3 regions of the Dictyobacter halimunensis genome follow, and region 2 is predicted to be linked to each of the others. Evidence: riboswitches for the same ligand, from Rfam matches in the RefSeq annotation. Region 2 holds a riboswitch; each other region holds the start of a gene.
What was found. A riboswitch is a leader RNA that binds a small molecule or an ion and turns the genes downstream of it on or off. The one in region 2 is predicted to bind cobalamin.

Region 1 (8,110 bases), 450 kb from region 2:
CCGTACAGGATTACAGGCCTGAAATGGTACTGTTGGCTATTTATAGGTGCCGCGCACCTGTTCTCAAAGAAAAATATCTTTACGCATACAATAAAAAGAAACTCTGTGAACCTGCATGAAACTATCGCTATAGCAGTGAAACAACTGAATAAGGCAATGGTCTTCCCACCTTAGTTATCTAGCTTCACGTTCATCGACTAATAGCAGAGGATCAAGGGAACATTTTATTTCGCGAACAAGCGTGTTGTTACCATCATCAAAGTACGCGATCTCACCATTTTCCAGCAGAATACATAGGGATTGGGCATTGTGAGAACGGTTATACTGGTATTGTGATTTTACTGCACATATTCCATCGTGGGTGATAAAAACGGCACCCGGTCGTAGGGTTTTGAGAGGCACTTCATCGTACATTATGATTTTTCCTCCATACTGGTTGTGTTGTGTTAGTGCATGGCGCGCGCATGCGCGCGCCATGCACTAACACAACACAGATATCTGAGCACCGCAGGTGCGAAAACACATGCAGGCTGCAGGCGATGATCATGAGCGTTAGATGCTCTGTGAGAGGTAGCCCTGGTTAACCATCTATTTATATTACAGTTGTAATAATCAATAGTTTGGTTATGGTTCTATGACAATTGGGTATTTAAACTTAAGCATAGGAATGAAGAATACATAATTGAGGCTTACAATCGTTTATAATACATTAAGGAAAAACGATGCGAGTCAGAGGAGTACACGGCATTATGCAGGGAAGTTCAAACGGTCTGGTCGGGAAGATGCTTGGAACCTGTACGTTGGAGAAGTTGATCGGCAAGGGTGGTATGGGAGCGGTCTACCTGGCACGACAGCAGCGTCCGATCCGCCAGGTGGCGGTTAAGGTACTTCATTCGTACCTGGGAGGCAACGACGGGGAATTTTCACAGGAATTTCTGACACGTTTTCGTCGCGAAGCAGATGTGGTAGCCCGGTTGGAGCATATGAATATCATGCCGCTGTATGAATACGGTGAGCAGGATGGTCTGGCATACCTGGTGATGCCGTATCTGACCGGTGGCAGCCTGAGCGAGCGGCTGAAGCGGCAAGGGGCATTGCCGCTGGGGGATGTCGTCTCCTATATGGACCAGGCGGCATCGGCATTGGATTATGCCCATGCGCAAGGGGTGATCCACCGTGACCTGAAGCCGGCTAATTTTCTTTTACATGCTGATGGACGTCTGGTGCTCACCGATTTTGGAATTGCGCGCTTTGCTGATGATGTTGTGCCTGGCGCGGCCTTAACCAGGACCGGTGTGACGCTGGGGACGCCCGAGTATATGGCGCCCGAGATGGCACTGGGCGAGGCGGTCGATTATAGGGCTGATATTTATGAACTGGGGGTGGTGCTCTATACTCTCCTGAGTGGCCATGTGCCTTTTACCGGTTCCAGTTCACTGGCTGTGATTACGCGTCATTTGCAAGAGACGCTGCCCCTTTTACATCAGGCACACCCTGAAATTCCCGCGGGTGTGGATGCGGTCATTCAGAAAGCGACCGCCAAAGATCGTATGCAGCGTTATGCCTCTGTCCGTGATATGGCCCGGGCCCTGCATGCCGCTATTGAGCAGCCGAACGGTTATCAGGCGCTGGGAGAAGACGCGGTACCAACCGTAATACAGCCTGGTGGAGCGCCAACGATACTGGCAGCAAATACTCCGCCTTCTGGCATTGGCATCTCAGACTCTACGCCGACTACGCGGGCGTCTGCTATGAATTATGGGCCATTTAACGAGCGATCCAGCAGTAGCAATACACCCGTGTATCTGCCAACCCCACCTCCGCCTCCACCCCCGCGGTCATCATTTGTGCCACCGAAACAGAAGGGTGCCTGGTGGCTCGTACCACTCCTCGTGATCTGTGCCGTGGTACTGGTACTGGCGGTCGTCATTACGGGTACTCAGCTATTCAAAAATAACGCCGTTACAGGAGTTACGGGAACTCCCACGGCCCAGGCAACGCCCACGAGTGGACCAACCGCCACGCCAACCGCCGCGCCAACCGCCACTCCGGCTCCGAAGCCTACGAGCGTCCCAACGCAGGCTCCTCCACCTGCATCCGGCAAAGTGCCTACTGGACCATTGCTCTATTCCGCAGCCAGTCCTGGTCCGGCCTGCGATACAGGTAGTGGTACCTGGACGATTTACAATGGCGCGAACATCAACTGTCAGAGCAACGGTACACAGATTACCAATACCGCTACCTCCCAGGCCCTACAGGGTATCTTTCTGACCGCCTTGCCGGGTAAAAATTATCCCAATGACTATGTGCTCGAAGTTAATGTGCAGCAGGTGCAGAGCTCTAACAGTAGCTTTGGGCTTTACTTTCGCAACCAGCCAGGCAACCAGCAGGGAACATATACCTTTCTGATCGCGCCCGATGGTAGCTGGCAGGCGACCGTCTATGATAACGCGACCGGAGCCCCCAAAGTGCTTTCTAAGGGGACCTTCGGTGATACCCACGCCGCTAGCAAGCTCATGGTTGTCGTCAAGGGATCGCAGTTTAACTTTTACTCTAACGGCAAAGCGTTGGGGAGTGTCAGCGATGCTACGTACGCTAGTGGCACGGTTGGCCTGGCCGTTGACCAGGGAGGGACCGTTACCGTTAGCAACTTTGCTATGTATGCTACTGCCTAACGTGCCAGAAAGCCGTAGGTTTCGCGCCTGCGGCGCTCAATTAGTTATGTAGGAGGTGGTGGAATGCCATGGGTGGGTGCATTCGCACCCACCCATGGCATTCCACCACCTCCTACATAACGGTTGTTAAGGCATTTTCTTGACTTTGTTGGTGATGGTCGATATACTCTTCTACAGATAAATATGTAACAGTGTCTTTACCGGGTGGCCTGGATCTTATCCAGGCAGAATAGGGAAGTCGGTGCAAATCCGACGCAGTCGCGCTACTGTTAGCGGCGAGCGGTTCATGTGTTTATCCACCATCGTGGTCACTGTCCCTGATCAGGCAGAAAGGGGGTGGGAAGGCCATTGTGAACCGCGTCAATAGTCGTAAGCCAGGAGACCTGCCCGGTGAGAGGCTCACGTTCCTTCGCGTCAAAGGAGTGAACCCGGATGAATCACGATGTGCGAGTCGCGCAAAGCTTTCCTCCCCGTCAGTTCTGGCAGATGCCTCTCCTTCTGACTGCTACAAAAATACCCGGATGAGCGGTTAGACATGAAAACAGTAACACGTCCAACTCGGACGGCTCCCGATCCTGAGCGGCCACAGCAACATCGTATCGCTCCACCATTTGTACTTGGTGGCCTGGGAATATTGCTGCTTATCGTGATGCTGGTCTCGATAAGTTTTGGCTCCATTTCCGTGCCTGTACCGACAATTGTGCAGATTTTGCTGAACAGCACTGGTCTATTCCATTTTCCGGTGCGCTGGGACCCGTCGCTGGAGATCATTATCGTGCAGGTGCGCCTGCCGGTGGTGGTCGGCGCGGTCCTGGTTGGCGCGGCCCTGGCGGTGGCGGGAACGCTTTTTCAAGGTATGTTGCGCAATCCCCTGGCCGATCCATATCTGATGGGGACATCTTCAGGCGCGGCCCTGGGAGCAACGATCGCCTTTGTGTTACCCTTTGATACCGTCTATGGAAACTTTTTTCCCCTGACACCATTGCTGGCCTTTGGCGGGGCTGTGCTGACGGTTGTGTTTGTCTATGCCATGGCGCGTTCAGATGGGCGCACCCCGGTGATCATGTTGCTGCTGGCCGGCGTTGTCGTCAACGCAGTTCTGACCGCCGTGCAGACCCTGATTTTAAATCTCTGGCCCTCCAATGACTTTGGACGCCTGCTGGGACTGTATAACTGGCTCTCAGGAGGAATCGCTATTGTCGGCTGGGGACCACTGGCTGTCGTCGCAATCATTGTTTTGCTGGGATTGCTGGTCGCGTTCGCGCTGGCTAGTGTGCTGGATGTATTCGCGCTGGGAGAGGACGCGGCGGCTCACCTGGGATTGCATGTCGAGTGGATGCGCTTCCTGATCGTGGTGGTGGCCTCGCTCCTGACGGCCGCCGCGGTCTCTATCAGTGGCCTGATCGGTTTTGTTGGCCTGGTGACGCCGCATTTTATGCGCCTGCTGTTGGGACCGCGTCACCGTGTCCTGCTGCCAGCGGCGGCCCTGGGTGGCTCTGTCTTTTTGACTCTGGCCGATCTGCTGGCGCGTACCATCCTGGCCCCAACCGTCATTCCCGTTGGCGTTTTTACCGCCCTGGTGGGCGCCCCTTTCTTCTTATTTCTATTGCGCAGCAGTAAGCGAGAATATAAATGGTAGACAGGTCCATACCGGTACTGGAAGTACAAGAAGTTGCTTTTGGCTATAAACAGCAGGCGCTGCTATACGATGTCTCTCTCGCCATCCAGGCGGGTGAGATGGTTGGCCTGCTGGGCCCCAATGGCTCGGGCAAGACCACGCTGCTGCGTCTGCTGAGTGGCGTCCTGCAGCCACGTCAGGGACGGATTCTGCTGGAGGGTCGCGAACTGCGGCACTGGGGACGGCGCAAGGCCGCGCAGCGTATCGCTGTGGTGCCACAAGAACTACACATGCCCTTCGCCTATACCGTGGAGCAGATGGTTGGCATGGGCCGCACCCCGTTTGCCTCTTCATTCTGGGGCGCAGGGACTCCTGATGATAGCGAGATCATTCAGCAAGCGATGCGCGAGGCCGGGGTCGACGCGCTGGCCGAACGGATCTTCAATGAATTGAGCGGTGGAGAACGCCAGCGCGTCACGATCGCTATGGCTCTGGCCCAACAACCGACTATCTTGCTGCTGGATGAGCCAACCTCGCACCTGGATATCAAGTATCAGATCGAGACGCTGGAACTGGTGCAGCACCTCAACCGCCAGCGCGGCATGACCGTCATTGCCGCCATGCACGATCTGAACCTGGCTTCGCGCTATTTCTCCCGTCTGCTGCTCTTCCAGCGCGGTATCGTGGCCGATGCCACGCCGGCCGAGGTACTGGAACCGGGACTGCTCAGCCGTGTCTACGGTATCGATGTACAGGTAGGTATCCTGCGTGGTGCCGAACACCTGAGCGTTTTACCACCCAGCCAGGATACTTCCCCTTTGAAAAGCAATCGATCGGCGTCTCGTGTTCATCTTATTGCCGGTGGGGGATCGGGCGAACTGGTGATGCGTGCCCTGGCCGACGCCCATATCCCATTTAGTGCCGGTGCGTTGAATATCGGTGATAGCGATCACACCCTGGCCCTGCGATTGGCCGAAGACGTGATCACTGAGCAGCCCTATACGCCGATCTCCGCCAGCGTGTTGGAGCAGGTACGACAACGCCTGCTGCGTGTTGATCTCTTAATCCTATGTCCGGCCGCGATTGGACCAGGGAACCTGCCGCTGTTTCAGGAAGCTTTGCAGGTGGCTCGTCATGGCCTGCGTGTGCTTCTGGTCACGGCTCCTCTGCAGACCACCTGTGCTTCTGAAGCGATTTCTGATAGCCATAAAGAGGATTTAGAGCAAGTGTCGCAGACCTTCGCGGCGCGCGATTATACCGGTGGTGACGGGCTACGCTGTCTACAACAGCTCATACAGACCGGTGCGATTATCGCTGATTCGACCGCGGCTGTTCTTGAAGAGACGCGCAAGCATATCGCGTATGCCTTTGATTGAATAGATTGTTGTATGATGAAGATCAGGCATTTACGAAAGGAGTCTGTTTTATCATGACAACAATGAAGGGCGTCGTTTTGCCGGGAAATCGGCGGGTTGAGATGCGCGATTTCGAGGTTTCGGAGCCGGGGCATGGGCAGGTGCTGGTGCGCATGAAGGCATCATCCCTGTGTGGTAGTGATCTGCGCGCCATCTATCGTCCCACGGACCAGGGTGTAGGACCTGAAGCCTATAAAGGGGTGATCGCCGGCCATGAGCCGTGCGGCATCATTGAGAAAGTGGGACCGGGAGTGCAGCGCTTCAAGGCGGGCGATCGGGTGGTACTCTATCATATTGCTGGCTGTGGAGTCTGCCATAACTGTCGTAGCGGCTGGATGATCAGCTGCACGCAGGAGCAAAATGGACGGGCCGCCTATGGCTGGCAGCGCAACGGTGGACATGCTGATTTCTTGCTGGCCGAGGAACGTACTCTGGTCGCCCTGCCCGATGAACTGACATATCTTGACGGGGCTATGGTTGCTTGTGGAGTTGGTACGGCCTACGCAGCCTGTGTGCGCGCTGGCGTTTCTGGCCGCGACGCGGTGCTCGTCACCGGACTTGGTCCGGTGGGTCTGGGCGTCTCTCTGCTCTGTCAGGCGATGGGGGCGCGTGTTGTTGGCGTTGAGTACGTGCCTGAGCGGCGGGAACTGGCCCGCAAATTAGGCATTGCGGAGGTTGTGGGTCCGGAAGAGGGACATGCAGTGTTGGAGCAGTTACAGACCAAGACCAACGGCGAAGGATTTGAGGTCGCGATCGACTGTTCCGGCAACGCCGATGCACGCCACATGTGCCTGGAGGCCGCCCGTGAGTGGGGACGCGTCGTTTATGTGGGAGAAGGGGGGACCGTCTCCTTTGCGCCCAGTCCACTCTTGATCCACAAACAGCTTAGCCTCTTTGGCTCCTGGGTCTGTAGTATCCAGCAAATGGAGGATCTGGTCGAGCACCTGGTGCGCTGGAATCTGCATCCCGACGTCATGGTCACCCATCGCTTTACCCTGGACCAGGCGCGCGAAGCCTACGAAACCTTTGATGGTGGCAAGACCGGCAAGGTCGCTATTGTCTGGGAATAAGGTCTCGTGTACTTATTAGCAATGAGGAAGAACAAATATGCGCGCAGCCCTGACCTGGGCTGCGCGCATATTTGCTTATAGAACTGTCAACAGTTCAGGGGCGCCATCGGTGATGGCCAGGCTGTGTTCGTACTGGGCTGAGCGCTTGCGGTCAGCGGTAACGATGGTCCAGCGGTCGGCCAGGGTTTCGGTTTTATAGGTGCCAACGTTGATCATTGGCTCAATCGTGAAGACCATACCCTTCTGAATACGCTTATTGGTGCCGGGACGACCAAAGTGGGGGACATTGGGATCTTCATGCAGTGAGCGTCCGACGCCGTGCCCTACCAGGTCACGTACAACGGAGAATCCGTGAGATTCCGCGTAGGTCTGGATGGCCGCGCCGATATCACCCAGGTGATTGCCGTGGCGCGCCTGCTCAATGCCCAGTTCCATACTCTTGTGGGTGACCTCCATTAGACGCTGTGATTCCTCATCGACGTTGCCGACGGCATAGGTCATGCAGGAATCGCCGACCCAGCCATTGAGGATGACGCCGATATCGACACCAATGATATCTCCATCCTGCAACACCTTTTTGTCGCTGGGGATACCGTGACAGATTACCTCGTTGACTGAAGCGCAGATCGTGCCGGGGAATGGTGGAATGGCGGGACGCCCGTTGCCGCCGGGATGACCACCATATCCTTTATATATCGGAGTGGCATCGTGACTGCGGATAAAATCCTCAGCAATCTTGTCCAGCTCGGCCGTAGTCGTGCCTGGTTTCACATAGGGGCGAAGCACTTCAAACGTCTGGGCAACCAGACGTCCTGCTTCGCGTAATTTATCGATCTCTTTGCGAGATTTAAGTAAAATTGCCATATTATCCTCTTTTTACATGGAAAGCGGATCACGCGTATGATGATTTTTGGGTTGCGTCCCTGTCATATTCTGAATATTGCCGTGGTTTCTCACGCTCTGGTGGGAACTCCCAGTTAAGAAGATCATCGGTGGTGACCCGAAAATAGCGGCTAAAGTACGTGAGGAGATGATCAATCGTCGTATAGTCGATACGCTGGTTCTTTCCCGTGTGCAGAGCCGCGAGCACACTTAATGATACACCGCTCTCATCGGCAAGCCGACGCAAGCTCAGCGCAGGTTCGCCCAGCCTGGCACGCTCAACATTTGCTCTAGCCAGCATCAGGCGTAGTTGGCAAGAAATGGTCATGATCAGCACCTCGATTTTCTCAATTCGACTTTCTCTGTGTTCAGTATAGCAAATTTTGTTGTGACATGTCAATACAATGTATGCGTTTGTCCATACGCTGTTAGCGTACGTGAGCGCCCCCA
Region 2 (8,110 bases):
TCCTCAAAACCCAGTCCCTCCACCCGTTCTTGGCCGAAGACAGCGGTGGTGCGCTTCTCCAGGTGCAGTTGAACGCCCATGCGCTCTAAAGAAGTGCGGAGCATCTTGCCCGCCACCATATCGAGTTGAACGTTCATCACATGGGGAGCGACATGTACGACGCTCACATCCAGTCCTCGATTGAGCAGACCACGAGCCGCCTCCAGTCCCAGCAGTCCACCACCGACCACTGCCGCCCTGCTCGCCCTGGCGGCATATCCCAGCATCGCGGTACAATCATCAATAGTGCGGAAAACAAACGCGCCCCGCTTGAGCGTCCCATCTATGGTAGAGAGATTATCCAGGGCAGGGATGGCTGGCGAGCTTCCCGTAGCCAGCACCAGTTTGTCATAGGCCATCACCGTACCATCTGAAGCATACACCGTCTTTGAGCGGTGATCGATGGCATGGATGCGATTTCCAGCATAAAGTGTGATCCCATTGTCCTGATACCAGGCCAGAGAGTTGATGAAGATGTCGCCAGGATCGTGGCTGCCTGCCAGTACATTTGATAAAAGGATGCGATTATAATTGCCGTATGGTTCATCACCAAAGACTATGATCTCGTACTGATCGCGGCCTTGATGCGCTAACACCTCTTCAATCAGGCGTGCTCCGGCCATGCCGTTTCCAATAACAATCAAACGTTGTTTCTGCATCCTGCTTAAACCTCCATGATTGATGAAGCGTTTGCACGCTCTATACGCACCGTGCAGACCTTGAACTCGGGCATACGACTCTTTGGATCGAGCGCGGGATTGGTAAGACGATTGGCAGATTGTTGTCCACCCCAGTGAAATGGCACAAAAATGGTGTCCTCACGGATAGCAGCGGTAACTTTAGCGCGAAATACAGCGGAACCACGCCGCGTGGTCGCCTGTACCAGTTCGCCGTCGACGACGCCATACGTGCCCGCTGTTGTGGGATGCACCTCGAGCCAGGGCTGAGATGCAATGGCGTTCAACTGCTCAACGCGACGCGTCTGGGTCCCTGATTGATATTGCGCCAGGACGCGGCCAGTAGTCAGATACAGGGGATACCTGGCATCAGGCTCTTCGGCTGGCGCCTGGTGAGTAATGGAATGGAAGCGTGCGCGCCCAGAAGGCGTAGGAAAACGCTCCTGAAACAGGCGAGGCATTCCCGGATGTTCTGCCGAGGGGCAGGGCCAGAAAACCCCATCCTGCGCGTCAATCTTTTCATAGCTGATCCCGGCGTAATCAGCCGGACCACCGGCGCTGGCTCGTGCCAGTTCAGCAAAGATCTGGCGCGGCTCCGTATACGAGAAATAAGCCCCCTTGCCCATGGCGGCGGCCAGCATGCAAAGGATCTCACTATCAGCATAGATGCCCTGGGGTGCCGGAAAAGCTCGCTGGCGCCGCAGCACGCGCCCTTCGAGGTTGGTGATTGTCCCCTCTTCTTCCGCCCATTGCGTTGCAGGCAGGACAACGTTGGCCAGCTGAGCAGTTTCAGATAAAAAGAAATCCACCACAACCATAAATTCGGTGGCTCGCAGCCGCTCTTGAATATGCAGCGCATTGGGAGCGGATACCGCCAGGTTGGTTCCCATAATCAGAAGTGCATAAATACCACCTGGTCGCCCCAACGCCTCCAGCATCTCATAGGCGGATCTCCCCGGACCTGGAAGCGTCTCTTCGGCGACGCCCCATACATTAGCGATATGCCGCCGCGCGACTGGATCTGTGATGTGACGATAGCCCGGCAACTGGTCTGCCTTCTGACCGTGTTCCCGACCACCCTGGCCATTCCCCTGGCCCGTCAGGCATCCATAACCACTCCCTGGACGACCAACCAGGCCCAGCGCCAGGGCGACATTGATATAGGAAAGCACATTATGCACGCCTTGATGCTGCTGCTCGGCGCCACGCGCGGTCAGAATAATGGCGGAACGGGCCTCTCCCAACATACGCGCCATCTGGAATAATTGCGCTTCCGCAATGCCGGTAATGCGTTCGACACGCTCAGGCCAGTACAGGGCTACATTCGCTTTGACGCGTTCAAAGTCGGTGGTGCGCTGCTGAATATACTGATAGTCCAGCCAACCTTCGCGAATCAAGATATGGAGAATACCGTTTGCCAGGGCGGCATCAGTACCAGGGGTCAGGCGCAGGTAAACGGTAGCAGTCTGCGCTGTGATCGATGCGCGTGGATCGACCACAATCAAACGCCCACCCTGTTTGCGCTGGGATTCGAAGTATTGCATTAGCGGCGGCATAGTTTCTGCCGCGTTGCTGCCCACCAGCATCACCACATCAGCCTGCGCGATATCAGAGACAGGAAAAGGCAAGCCACGATCGAGACCAAAGGCAGCCTGCCCAGCCGTAGCCGCTGAAGACATACAGAAACGTCCATTGTAGTCGATCTGCGATGTCCCCAAAGCCACTCGGGCAAATTTTCCCAGCAGATAGGCTTTCTCATTGGTCAGGGAGCCACCGCCCAGCACCCCTAACGCATCCTTCCCGTAACGAGTCTGCACCCGTCGAAAGTTGTCAGCAATGGTAGCCATTGCTTCTTCCCAGGAGATCGGCTCGAATGTACCATCTGCCGCACGTCGTAGTGGTGTGCGCAAGCGCTCGCGATGCTGGAGGGTCGCCGCAGCGTGCCAGCCCTTAATGCACATACGGCCATTGTTTACCGGAAACCGGGGATTGCCTGCAATTGTGGCTCCCTCACGCGGCCCGCTAATGTACATGCCACACTGTAAGGCGCAGTATGGACAATGCGTAGCAACCTTATGTTGATCAGGAGCCCACGCTACCTGCGGGTCAACAGTATTCTGCATATCGCGCTCCCTCTTAAGACCTGTTGTTTGTACGTCAGTAATTCAGGACGTAATTAGCCACCCTGAAAACCAATATCTTATTGGTTTCTCTGATAGGTCATTCTATTGAGGTATATGTGCGGAACAAGCAGCACTGCAAGACCGGCTAATGGTATAAACGTGAACGAATTGATATTAATTTGTATAAATTGTACAAATATATCGTTCGAAGATATACTAACATCAAATTAATTTTGATAGAACGGCTGAAAAGTATAAAATATCCTGGCCTGTATTGTGCATATTGCACAATACAGGCCAGGATAGCGGTTGCGACATCACATATTTGTGCTTTATTTGCAAAGCGGGGGGCTTAGTCATGAAACGGTCTATGCATTGTCCCTGTTGCTGACGCCGGCCTCAGAGAAGGTGGCCATCTCTTTGTGCGTAAGCAGGGCCCCCTCAATAATGTGCATGGCCAGCACGGCGCCGGTGCCTTCACCCAATCTCAAGTTCAGGTTAAGCAGCGGCTCCAGGCCTAGCTTTTCGAGGATAAGGCGGTGGCCTCGCTCAACCGAGAGGTGGCCGGCGAAAAGAGAGTCGCGCACCCCGGGAGCAAGGGCCCAGGCGACCAGAGCCGCCGCGCTGGAGATAAAGCCGTCGATGATAATCGGGATACGCCGGGAGGCAGCGGCCAGAATTACGCCGACCAGGCCAGCTATCTCGAGTCCTCCCAGCTTTGCCAGTACATCGAGCGGCTGAGAGACATCAGGTGCGTTGTGGGCAATGGCACGCTCAATGATGCGCACCTTGTGCGCCAGTTGCTGGTCATCAATACCTGTCCCTCGGCCGGTAACGTATTCAGCCGGTACATCCAATAGACAGGCGGTCAGGGCGCTGGCCGCGGTCGTATTGCCGATCCCCATCTCACCGGTAGCCACCAGGTCCAGACCCTGGCCGGCCAGATTTTCAAGCACCTCGATACCAATGTTGATGGCCTGCAGAGCTTCGGCCTGGCTCATGGCCGCTTCACGCGCCATATTGGCGGTCCCACGCCGTACTTTACGCGAGAGAAGGTTGGGGTGCTCAAGGTCAGCGGCCACACCGATATCGACTACGGTCACATCGGCATGCGCCTGACGGGCCAGCGCGTTGATAGCCGCGCCGCCAGCCAGGAAGTTGAGCACCATCTGGGGCGTCACGTCTTTGGGATAGGCGCTCACGCCCTCGGCGGTTACCCCGTGGTCAGCAGCCATCACAATGACCCCGCGTCGCTGTATAACTGGAACTACACTCCTGGTGATGCCCGCCACCTGCGCCGCGATCTCTTCCAGACGTCCCAGACTCCCAGCGGGCTTGGTCAACTGCGCCTGCCGCGCACGCGCCTGCTCAACATAGTTGGAGTCAATCGGTGTAATACTGCCAATTAAAGCCTTCAGATCAGTCATAACATATACCCTTTTCGCACTGGCTCAGTCGCCTGATTGATGCAGGAGGCATCAATCAAATTGTTCTTGTGACGTTGTGGAAACTGTGTCCGACTATGCCGGACACAGTTTCCACAACGTCACAAGACAGAGAACTAAAAATCTATGCCCTTCTGGGCAAGGATCCCTTCATGATAAGGATGTTTGATCTCTGTCATCTCAGTAACCAGATCGGCATAGTCGATCAAGGCCTGGGGGGCGTCGCGCCCGGTAATAATCACATGCATTTTGGGATTGCGGGCCTGCAGCGTGCTCAGCACCTCATTCACATCGAGCCAGCCGTAATTAATGGCATAGGTGATCTCGTCCATAATCACGATGTCATACTGATTGCTCTCGATCTTTTCACGGCAGAGTTGCCAGCATTGCCGGGCCAGCGCCTTATCATGCTCCAGATTATCACTGTTCCAGGTAAAACCCTCGCCCAGCGGGATAATCTCCACGCCCATTTTCTGAGCGGCGCGAATCTCACCCCATTTGCCGGTCTGAGATTTCAAGAACTGCAACATCACCACGCGCATGTTCTGTCCCCAGGCACGGAACAAGACACCGAGGGCCGCCGTGGTCTTGCCTTTGCCATTGCCAGTATTGATGATCACCAGTCCTCTGGCTGGCTTGCGATGCGCACGCATCTCGGCCTGCTCTTTACGAAGGCGCGCACGTCCCTCTTCAGTTAATTCGTCAACTTCGACGGACTCATTGTGAGTCTCAGAATATTGCTGTTCTTCCATTCTTTTTTTATCCTATTCCATTAAACTTGAGGGTGTAAAAAATACAAAACAACTATACACTGGCTGTACAATAGCTCGGCAGCGCACCAGAAAACTTGTCGGGATGCACAACCTGCGCCAGGCAGCGCAATCCCTGCACGATGCGGGGTCCGGGACGCTGCATGATATCAGAATTAATGTGATAGACATGGTGAGATTTTACCGCCGCGATGCCACCCCAGTTTGCTCGCTTGTATACTACAGATGGCTGACCGCCATACATCGGGTCCTCGGTAAGAATGATATATTGTGGATTAGCAGCGATAATGGCCTCATCGGTGACCTGCGGATAGCCGCCGTTAGTGGTATTGCTGTGGAAGATATTGGTGGCGTTGGCATAGCCGGCCATCTCATCACCAAAGGAGTTACCGCCAAAGACGTAGGGTTTGCCGGGCGTACTATCGTCAACCTCTAACAGGGTTTTGGCCGTGGTTGTCCCTTTAACAGCGCTCTGCACCTGGGCAATCTGCTGCTTCATCTGCGCGACCAGCGGATTAGCGACGTTTTCAGTATGAGTCAAACGGCCAATCAGGGCAATCTGATCCATCGTCTGCGCGATAGTGGGTGAGGGGAGATCGACCACCTGTAAACCTAATTGCGACATCTGGGTATCATATTTGTTGGACAACCCACCCGAGCTCAAAACCAGGTCCGGCTTCAAAGCCACGATGGCCTCCACATTAAAACCCGAGCTGCTCGAAACCTTTTTCAAACCGGCCAGTGAGGGTGGATAGTTGGTGAACGCATCGACGCCAACGACCCGCTTCTCCAGGTGGAGGGCGCCCAAAATTTCGCTGATGCTGGGTGCCAGCGACACGATGCGCTGCGGTGCCGTTTTCGGGATCGCGATCGGGGTTCCATACGCGTCCAGCGCGGGAGTTGGGGTGGCTTGCGCGGCGGGTGTGCTGCCACCCGACGTCTGAGAATTGTTACTTTGCCCACAGGAAGCCAGAATAAGCACCAGGCCCAGTAAGAAGACACTTAATAAACGTAGTGAGATGACATGGGTGCGCATATGATGTGTATCCTTCTAGATAACGCCCACGGTCACCTCGCGAAAAATAGCAGCCAGCCAGGTCAACACGAGACCAAAGAGGAGAATGCCTGGGTAGCTCGCTCCTTTTACGCGAAGGATGAAGAGCATCACTCACCAGGCAGGTCTCCTGACTTCTGGCATACTTACGCGGCCTTCCCATTCCAACAAGAAAGAACAGTGGCAAGAGGTGCGATAAGCCTGTACCAGTTACAGTAGCGCGACTGCGTCGGATTTTCACCGACTTCCCTATTCTGCCAGAACTTCATGTCCTGACCACCTGGTAAACTAAAAAAGTTGAGTTATTTCCTCAGCTAGTATACCGAGGTTTATCCGCTTATGTCAATAAACGCGTCGCTTTCCTAATAGCCGCGTTCCTTATCAACCGCGTTGTAAAGCGACTCTCCCTTGAGATAGCGACGCAGGTTTTCGGTAAAGATCATGGCCACCCGATCATTATAGTGAGGCGTCATACCCGAGATATGGGGGCTCATGATGACATTGGGGATGCCAAAGAAAGGGCTGCTATCGGGCAGCGGCTCATCCGCGAAAACGTCCAGGGCGGCACCGGCGATCTCTTTTTCCTTTAAAGCTTTGATCAGGTCGGGCTCGTTACACACGTCGCCGCGCGCGATGTTGACGAATAATGCGCTATCTTTCATGGCATGGAATGCCGCGGCATCAAACATTCCCCTGGTATCGGGTGTCAACGGCACCGCAGCGACGACCACATCGCTCTCAGCCAGGGACTGGTGGAACTGATCTTTTGTATAATAGTGATCAGGCAAGGTCCCCTCTGGATCCCCAATATCCGGGAAGAGAAATCCGCGATCGCGATGATCTGGTCGCTGCTCCATGGCGATGATGCGCATGCCAAAAGCTTTGGCCAGCCGGGCAACTTCGCGTCCGATACTGCCATAGCCGACCACGTTGAGCGTCTTTCCACGCAACTCTTCGGGCATGAACAGATCGCGCTCCTGCTCATCGGGCCAGTGCCCCTTCTGCTTCCAGCTACCGAACTGGTGATACTGATGGAACCAGGTCAGCATCGTCGTCAAGACGTATTCGGCGATATTGACCGCATGCACGCCGCTGGCCGTGGTAATGATGGCATTGGACTTCGCCAGAGGACCAGTGAAAGCCTGGTTGGCGCCAGCGGAATAAAGCTGGACCCAGCGCAGGTTGGGCGCCTGCTCCGGCGTTGGAAAAGCTCCCAGGGTGAAGAGGATCTCCACATTTTTCCATAATTCATCCGAAATATCCTCTGCCTTCGCCCAGGGCCGCAGTTCGATAGTAAAATCGGGCGCAATCTCTCTTATACGATCGTTCCAGCTATCCGCCAGCTGCGCTGTAACCAGGATGGTGCGCCGGGAATCATTTCTGTGCTCCAAAGCAAAATCCTCCATGCATTCTTTTTCTTTTTATGTTATCACGCACAGACCCTGTATAGCAGATTAACCACTATCCGGCAGAGTTAGCCAATGAGAACTTTTTTATTTCCTTTTAATCCATCGTTCGTATTACATAGAGATGGTCATATGTGTAAGTATCAGTCAGCTGGTTTCGTGATAGCTGGCTGAAAACGAGAGGATTGTATGAAGCAGACTTCGCTCCGTTTGTACATGTTCTTATCAATAGCTGCCGCGCTAGCCACCATGGCGGTAAAGTTTATAGGATATTTTCTAACCGGGTCGGTGGGATTATTTTCAGACGCGGCCGAGTCGGTGGTGAATCTGGTGGCGGCGCTGGTTGGACTGTGGGCGCTGACGCTGGCCGCGCGCCCGGCTGATGAAGATCATGCCTATGGGCATACCAAGTCCGAATATTTCTCTAGCGGAGTCGAGGGCGCGCTCATCCTGGTGGCGGCCCTGATTATCGCCATCGAGTCGGTTCCCCGCCTCTTTCATCCCGAACCAATTGACCAGCCATTTCTAGGCCTGGGCTTCTCAGTCTTCGGTGCCATCATCAACGGTGTGCTGGCCTGGTTTATGCTGCAGGCGGG
Region 3 (8,110 bases), on a different contig from region 2:
TCATGTTCAGTCACCATCCCGCGATCAGTATTTTCGGTATGTTTGTGATTGGTCTGCTGGGCACCTTTTTGATGGTGACGGTCCAGGCCTCCTTGTCCGATCACCATGCTGAGCATCGGGCGACAGCGATTACCGAGGCCAATATGATCGCCAGCCTGGGGGCGGGTCTGGCCCCGATCTGCCTGGGCGGCATGGTACTACTGGGTGCTGGCTGGCGCGGTATGCTCTTTGTGCCGATGGTGATCGTACTGCTGCTGGCTCTCTGCTTTTTCAAGGTTTCGGTGCCGGAGGCGCGGGCGTTCGCGCGTAAGCAAGAGGCCGGTGGACGTGTGAAGGCGCCGGGCGCTTTCTGGCTCTACTGGCTGGCGATGGTGATGGGTGTGGCCGCCGAGTGGAGCGTCTCTTTCTGGGGCTCCGGCTACCTGACCAACGTGGTCGGCATCGAGCGTACCAGTGCCGCGACCCTCATGAGCCTGTTCTTCCTGGCCGCCGTGATCGGTCGCTTTATCGGGAGCCATCTGACCCGGCGCATCGCCGTCGAAAGGTTGCTGCTGCCTGTGCTGATCGTGGCGATACTGGGCTTTACCCTGTTCTGGCTTGGCCCATCGGTTCCATTGCATGTGGTTGGATTGTTCGTGGCTGGCCTGGGCATCTGCAATCTCTTCCCTTTTACCTTCTCCGCCTCGGCCAATCGCATTCCACAGTACGCGGACCTGGCCAGTGCTCGTTCCGCCCTTGGTGGCGGATTGGCCATATTCTGTGCTCCTCTAGTGCTGGGACGCCTGGGGGACATGGTGGGTCTGCGCAGCGCTTATAGCGTGATCTTAGGCCTGTTTGTGCTGATGGGTGTATTCATGGTGCTGGCCGCTCGCGCCACTGTGGATCGGTCCACCACACAGACCGTGATCGCCGAAGATATGCTGGCAAGTGATACGCTCACAGAGGATTCCACCAACCTCATTGTAGATCCTGTATAATTCATCAATTTATAAAGCATTGGCGCGAACATAACACACGATATTATGTTCGCGCCAATGCTTTATAAGCTGCGTCTCATCTCTATAAATTCTCGCTCGCCATAACGTTCGCTTTTCTGTATATAGCTTCCACTTCGCTTGAAGCCGACCTTCTCGTATAGGCGAATGGCCCGCTGATTAAAGGGCAGTACAAAGAGGCGTACCTGCTCCGGGGCAAAGCGTTCTCTGGCGAATTCCAATATGGCCGTCACGAATGCCGTCCCCAATCCCTGACCGGTCAAATCTGGTCGCATCCCCAGACCAATGGCGATCGTCTTCTGATCCTCGTCGTAAATGGCTGGGGTAGTGCTCGACCAGACCAGGGCAGAGGTGCCAAAGCTGGCAAAGCCGATCAATTGCTCTTCTTCATCCCTGACCGTGTAGTGTGGGCTGCGCGGGTCCAGCATTTCAGCCAGAGCATCATCGACATCAGCATCCACCATATTATAGATGTCATATGGTTCTTCATAACGCCATTGAGCTATGAGACGCACATCCTGTTCAGTCATGGGTACGAATTTAAAGGTCATCTCCACTTACTTTCTAACAATCATTTCTATCTTGAATATCTTCAATAGTATGCTAAAATTCGCAGCCTTTTTCAAGAAAAGTTTTTTGAGGATGCTGCTGCTATGCTCCTGCGGTTCTACCTCTCTGTCGTTGATGGCGGTAAGAAGTAAATGTGTAAAGCTCTGGTCTGGTCAATCTCCTGCTTGACTTTTTGAATCAACATATGGTATTGTTGCATCTGTAATTACTACATGTTGTGCACTATCGCAATAAAATACAGAAAAGCTCATAGGGCCAGGCTGTCGTGGTCTGGGTACAATGGGGAAAGTCCGGTGTGATTCCGGCGCTGTCGCGCAACGGTAAGGCGGAGGATATGTGATCCGCTAAGCCCGAATGCCCACCTGTGATGCTATGGATTGATCCCTTCGCGTGAAAGGGTAAGACCAGCAGGGGCCTGTGTCTGCTTTGTTTGCATACCTGTCAGACAGTTTTCGCCTTGTTGCCTGTCGGCCTGTTCTCGCGTGGGAACAGGTTTTTTGTTGTCTGTGGAGGTATGTGTTATGATTCCAAGCCGGTTTTCCGAGTCATTCTCGGCGCCGAATATGCCATCGATTACTCTTGATGTGCCCATGCTTATCACCGAGGCATGTCGCGACCTCGCTCCCGATGTGGATGAGGTACGACTGCTTGCCAGTGTGCAGGCTACCATCTATCCAGGAGCATCGCAAGACGAGGTGTGGCAGGCGCTGGTAATGTCAGCGCGGGCCTGTATCGAGTTGGAGCCCGCCTATACGTTTGTGGCGGCCCGTTTTTTGCTGCTTTCCCTTTACAATACGCTCCAGCCTGAGGAATCCCCTCAATTGGGACTGAGTGATGCCTCTGCGTTCTATGCCGATTATTTTGGAACCTATGTGCGACGAGGCATTGAAACACATCTGCTCGATCCTCGCCTGGCTGAATTTGACTTGCCCAGGCTTGCGGGTGCGATCAGACCTGAGCGCGATCTATTCTTTGCTTATCCTGGACTGCAAACGTTGTATGATCGCTATCTATTGCAGTACGAAGGCCGACGCTTTGAGCTTCCTCAATTGCTCTGGATGCGTGTGGCGATGGGCCTGGCCCTGCGCGAAGAGCACAAGGAGGCGCGGGCGATCGAGTTTTATGAGCTGATCTCGCAGTTTCATTTTACGCCCGCTACGCCTACACTCTTTAATGCTGGTACCTCTCATCCTCAACTGTCATCCTGCTATCTGACCACTGTGCAGGATGACCTGCGGTATATCTTCAAGAGTATTCAGGATAATGCTTTGCTTTCCAAATGGGCAGGTGGACTGGGAAATGATTGGACAAATGTACGGGCATCAGGTTCTCATATCAAAGGTACCAATGGCACCAGTCAGGGAATTATACCGTTTCTCAAGGTGGCGAACGATACTGCGGTCGCTGTCAATCAGGGCGGTAAGCGTAAGGGGGCCGTCTGCGCGTATCTGGAGAACTGGCACCTGGATATCGAGGATTTTCTGGATCTGCGCCGTAATACCGGTGATGAACGGCGGCGCGCCCACGATATGAATACCGCCTGCTGGATCTCTGATGAGTTTATGCGCCGTGTACAACAGGGTGATAATTGGACCCTGTTTAGCCCTGATGAGGTGTCTGACCTGCACAATCTCTATGGAGAGGCGTTCGCCCGGCGCTATCGGGAGTATGAACAGCTGGCGGATGAGGGCGGCGTGAGGCAGTTCAGACGCCTGCCGGCACTGGATCTGTGGCGTAAGATGTTGACCCGGCTGTTTGAGACAGGTCATCCGTGGTTGACGTGGAAGGACGCGGCCAATGTGCGCTCGACCCAGGATCATGCAGGGGTGATTCATAGCAGCAATCTTTGTACCGAGATCTTGCTTAATACTTCAGCAGAAGAGACGGCTGTCTGCAACCTTGGTTCGCTCAATCTGGCGGCCCACCTTGTCGGTAATCAATTGGATCTGCCCCGACTGCGTTCAACTATCTCGACTGCGGTGCGTATGCTGGATAATGTAATTGATATCAACTATTATCCTACGCCGGAGGCGCGCCAGGCCAATCTGCGCCATCGTCCGATTGGCCTGGGGTTGATGGGCTTTCAGGATGCTCTCTATCGTCTGGGTATGAGCTATGCCAGCCACGAGGCGGTCGAGTTCGCCGATCATAGTATGGAGGCTATCTCCTACTATGCCATTCTGGCCTCTACGGAACTGGCGGCCGAGCGTGGGTGCTATGCCAGTTATCAGGGCTCTAAATGGCAGCGTGGCCTGCTGCCATTGGATAGCATTGCCCTGCTTGAGCAGGAGCGTGGCGAGCCGCTTGAGATGGATCGTAGTACGCGTCTGGATTGGTGGGTTGTGCGCACTGCCATCCAGCGGTATGGCATGCGCAATAGCAACGTGCTGGCTATCGCTCCCACTGCTACCATCTCTACCATTGTCGGCATTAGTCAATCAATCGAGCCAGAATACAAAAATTTGTACGTCAAGAGCAATCTCTCTGGTGAATTTACCACTATTAATACGTTCCTGGTCAATGATCTGAAGCAGGCGGGTCTGTGGAACGCTGATCTGCTGGAGATGCTGAAGTATTACGATGGCTCGCTGGCGGCGATGACGCCGTTGCCTGTGGAGCTCAAACTGCGCTACCAGACCGCGTTCGAGATCGATGCTTCCTGGCTGATTGAGTGCTCCAGCCGCCGGCAAAAATGGATCGATATGGGGCAGTCGCTGAATCTCTATCTGGTCGAGCCGGGCGGCAAGAAACTACACGATATCTATACCCTGGCCTGGCGCAAAGGGTTAAAGACCACTTACTATTTGCGTACGGTGGCGGCGACCCAGATTGAAAAATCAACTATTGATGTCAATCGCTGGGGCATTCAACCACGCTGGATGAAGAACAGCAGCCCCTCTAGCACCATTCAGGTAACTCGCGAATCCGCGGCTAAACCGTTTGCCTGCTCACTCGATGATCAGTGCGAGGCGTGCCAGTAATTTGGCAATCAGAAATGAGGTTAAAGTATGAGCATTTCGTTTGAAGATGAATCAGCCGTGGAGCAGAAGCGATTATTGAATGGTCGCCAGGTGACCGTGAATCAACTGTTGCCGCTGAAGTATCACTGGGCCTGGGAGCACTATCTGAATGGTTGCGCCAATCATTGGATGCCCAATGAGGTTCCCATGAATAAGGATATTGAGATCTGGCGTGGCGCGTCCCTTAGCGAGGCTGAGCGCCTGGTTATTATACGCAACCTTGGCTTTTTTGCGACCGCTGAAAGCCTGGTGGGCAATAACCTGGTACTGGCAATCTTTAAGCATGTGACCAATGCCGAGTGTCGACAATACCTGCTGCGCCAGGCCTTTGAAGAGGCGGTCCATTCGCATGCTTTTCTGTATATAGTTGAAAGTCTGGGGCTCGATGAGCGCGAAATCTTTACCATGTATCACACTATCCCTGCGATCGCGCGTAAAGATGGTTTCGAGATGAAGTTGACCTCGGCGCTGCTGGACCCCAGTTTTTCAACGGAGACACTAGAGGGGGCACAGACCTTTCTGCAGAATCTGATCGGTTACTATGTCATTATGGAGGGCATCTTTTTCTATAGCGGCTTCGCTATGATCCTTTCGTTTCATCGCCGTAATAAAATGACCGGTATTGGCGAGCAGTTCCAGTATATCTTGCGTGATGAGACTATTCATCTGAACTTCGGCATTGATTTGATCAATGGTATCAAAGCTGAGCAGCCGGAGATCTGGACCCCTGTGTTCCAGCGGCATATCCTGACCTTGATTCAAGAAGCAGTGGAACTGGAGATCGCTTACGCGCAGGATTGTTTGCCGCAGGGTATCCTGGGACTGCAGCCGGACGCGTTCCGCCACTATGTACAGCATATCGCCGATCGTCGCCTGGAGCGTATTGGTCTGCCAGTGCACTATCATTCACCCCATCCTTTTCCCTGGATGAGTGAGACCATTGATTTGAGCAAAGAAAAGAACTTCTTTGAAACCCGGGTGACTGAATATCAGTCCGGGGCCACATTGCGCTGGGACTAGGTTATATTGCGCATACCAGCGAGGTCCTCCCCATCATGGGAGGACCTCGCTCTTTGCTTAATCTCCGCGCATAGCGTGATCGATGGTAGAAGGGGTGGAGGGCAGGAAATGATCCCAGGCGCTGGTCTGCCAGTCGTCAACGCGCTCACCCCTTTGGATCCAGTCGGGTAGTGGTATCAGTAGATGTTCGGAGAGGGAGACGAGGAACGGTTCATAGGTGCTGCGAATCTCCGCCAGTCGTCGCTCTGCTGTCTCCTCATTCGTGAAGACCAGCCCCGCTTCGGCTAGCTGCTCGCGCAGTGCAATGAAGTCTTCTGACGATAGCCTTTTGCCGTCACGGGTTGGTGGTGTGCCATAGGTCTGCGCCAGGTCGACCGCGGCATGGCGCGCGATGGCAAAGGTAAATTTCATCGGTTTGACCGGCAACTGCTCAATGCCGACCAGGGCCAGGGCGCCGGCATCCAGTACGGTTGTGAGGGCGGCTAACCAGGACTGGCGTTCATGCTGCGAACGGTAGTAGGTCAGGACCGGGTATGAAATATGGCTTTCGAGCAGCTCGGCGCACCATTTTTCCCAATCGCGCATAAACTGGAGGAGCTCGTCTGGAAAGTGACTGTGAGAGTGCCTCCTGAGCAGCTCCAGCGCCGTTGGAGGGGAGCCCGCTCGCGCGTCTAGCAGGGTGATATTTGTTTCGCGGCGCGAAAAAGCCTGATAGATAACGGGAAGATAGCCGATAATCAAGGCCAGAAAGGCCAGTCCAAATCCTGCTTCTATGGCGACCAGCCCTCTACCCATGCTGGAAAGGGGGATGACATCTCCCAATCCGAGCGTCACAAAGGTGGTGCCGCTCATGTAGACATAGGTTGCGAAGGAAATGGATGTATCGGGTGAGTGGAGCGGCGAGGCCAGGCCCCATTGTAGCAAAGCAAAGCTAAAGACGAAGCCAGAGGCCCATACCGCCAGCAGGAGCAGCAGGGAGAGCGGGCCGTAATAACTTAAATATTGGCCGCGTCGGCCATTGGGACGCATTTTGCGCGCCAGGGCCGACCATAGCTGCCATGTAGCGCTGTAAAAGAGCCGGGCCAGACGAAACTTTCGTGCTACTCGCCTCGGCAGAACCACGGTCTCAAAGCCATCTTGCGCAATCACCACAATAAGTAGTATGCCGATAATGATTGCAATAATCCGCATAAGTTGTCCTCATCTTAAAACTCGGTTTTGTGGAGACCCCTGACTTCAGTCATGGGGAGGAAACAAAGCCGCCCCATACGCATTAAGTTAAGACCCAGTCGAGTCCTTCAAGGAGGATCTGAGCCAGACAGGGTTCAGCTACTCGACGATGGACCCGACAGCCCGATTGCATCATGGCACGCCCTTTGCGGATCACCTGATGCAAGTGACGAGTGCCAGAGAGCACCTCCAAGAGATCTAAAGCGAGAGCGCGAACGACGGCAGCAGCTTTGAACAAACTGCGCCAGGGATCGTGCCAGCAGCCAAACAAGAGGAGCCAATGTTGAATGACTACGGCAATCAATTTCGCGTACAGTTCGCACAACGCCTGCCAGGGCAGAGCCGAGCGCCAGGTGTCAAGGTGACCATGACTCTTCCAGAGTTTGAAAAGCAACTCGATCAGCCAGCGTTGGCGCAGCAAGATGAGCGCCTGCTCGGCAGAGATCTGCCTGGCCGAAGTATTGGTGACAATCAAGGTCCACTCGGCCAGCTTCCACTGCACCTCGCTCACGATTTTCCCTTTGTCGGTAGCCTCCTTCTTCAGGTGCTCACGCCGCTGCTCGGCGACCTCGGGTGGCACGCGCATCATGATCAAGCGCACCGGCAGAGGTTCCTGTTTGCCCAGCGACACGTACAGAATCTTGATCTGTCCACACGTTCGAGGCAAAGCGGTTTCCAGATCGATACGGTGGCCTTGCCGATCATAGAACACGGTGTTGGCCTTTGGATGCAGGCAAAAGCGCACACCCTGCTCGGACAACTCGCGCAAGCGAGCGAGACTCCAATATCCGCGGTCGGCCACATACAAACTTCCAGCCGACACGATCTGCTCTCTCAGTGGCCCATGCAGTTCATGCACGCGCCCAGCCGACAGATACGGACCAAGGAGCCAGCCATGTTTGAGGTCCAAGCGCACATGCAACTTGAGAGCAGAAGCCGTATGTGCCGTCGTAGTCGCACTGCCTCCCCCGCATCCGGGCCACAGATCCGCCAGTTCTTCCGGCAGGACGATGGTCGAGGCATCTTCCAGAATCACGTGCTTAAAGCGCTTGAACATGGCCACGGGGACCGCTTTGACCGTGACCACCTGCTGCACCAACTCCCAGAGGACTGCTTGCAGAAAGGTCGCTGCTGCTTGGGTGCACCGTTGGTGCAGGCCCGATGCACTGATCTGTACCCCGCAAATGTGCGCACCTTGCGTCAATTGTTCCAAGCTCGCTTCCGGCTGATGCAGATGGCCCAATGCCATCACCTGCACAAACGTGGCTCCTGTCA

Region 1: another riboswitch for cobalamin. It lies ahead of AABA21_RS15495 (FecCD family ABC transporter permease); the one in region 2 lies ahead of AABA21_RS17300 (ABC transporter substrate-binding protein).
Region 3: another riboswitch for cobalamin. It lies ahead of AABA21_RS08205 (ribonucleoside-diphosphate reductase subunit alpha); the one in region 2 lies ahead of AABA21_RS17300 (ABC transporter substrate-binding protein).

What each region holds. Positions count from the first base shown of each region.
Region 1 is NZ_BSRI01000002.1:330,073-338,182, reverse strand. It holds gene AABA21_RS15505 (hypothetical protein) at 175-414, opposite strand; gene AABA21_RS15500 (serine/threonine protein kinase) at 750-2,675, shown strand; cobalamin riboswitch at 2,861-3,080, shown strand; gene AABA21_RS15495 (FecCD family ABC transporter permease) at 3,211-4,314, shown strand; gene AABA21_RS15490 (ABC transporter ATP-binding protein) at 4,308-5,669, shown strand; gene AABA21_RS15485 (zinc-dependent alcohol dehydrogenase family protein) at 5,732-6,778, shown strand; gene map (type I methionyl aminopeptidase) at 6,854-7,642, opposite strand; gene AABA21_RS15475 (helix-turn-helix domain-containing protein) at 7,671-7,988, opposite strand.
Region 2 is NZ_BSRI01000002.1:783,080-791,189, forward strand. It holds gene nirB (nitrite reductase large subunit NirB) at 1-698, opposite strand, end outside; gene AABA21_RS17285 (molybdopterin oxidoreductase family protein) at 704-2,839, opposite strand; gene cobT (nicotinate-nucleotide--dimethylbenzimidazole phosphoribosyltransferase) at 3,208-4,266, opposite strand; gene cobO (cob(I)yrinic acid a,c-diamide adenosyltransferase) at 4,401-5,036, opposite strand; gene AABA21_RS17300 (ABC transporter substrate-binding protein) at 5,089-6,090, opposite strand; cobalamin riboswitch at 6,212-6,407, opposite strand; gene AABA21_RS17305 (D-2-hydroxyacid dehydrogenase) at 6,471-7,499, opposite strand; gene AABA21_RS17310 (cation diffusion facilitator family transporter) at 7,704-8,110, shown strand, end outside.
Region 3 is NZ_BSRI01000001.1:2,063,267-2,071,376, forward strand. It holds gene AABA21_RS08195 (MFS transporter) at 1-977, shown strand, start outside; gene AABA21_RS08200 (GNAT family N-acetyltransferase) at 1,040-1,546, opposite strand; cobalamin riboswitch at 1,800-1,945, shown strand; gene AABA21_RS08205 (ribonucleoside-diphosphate reductase subunit alpha) at 2,087-4,546, shown strand; gene AABA21_RS08210 (ribonucleotide-diphosphate reductase subunit beta) at 4,574-5,605, shown strand; gene AABA21_RS08215 (potassium channel family protein) at 5,663-6,796, opposite strand; gene AABA21_RS08220 (IS4 family transposase) at 6,879-8,110, opposite strand, start outside.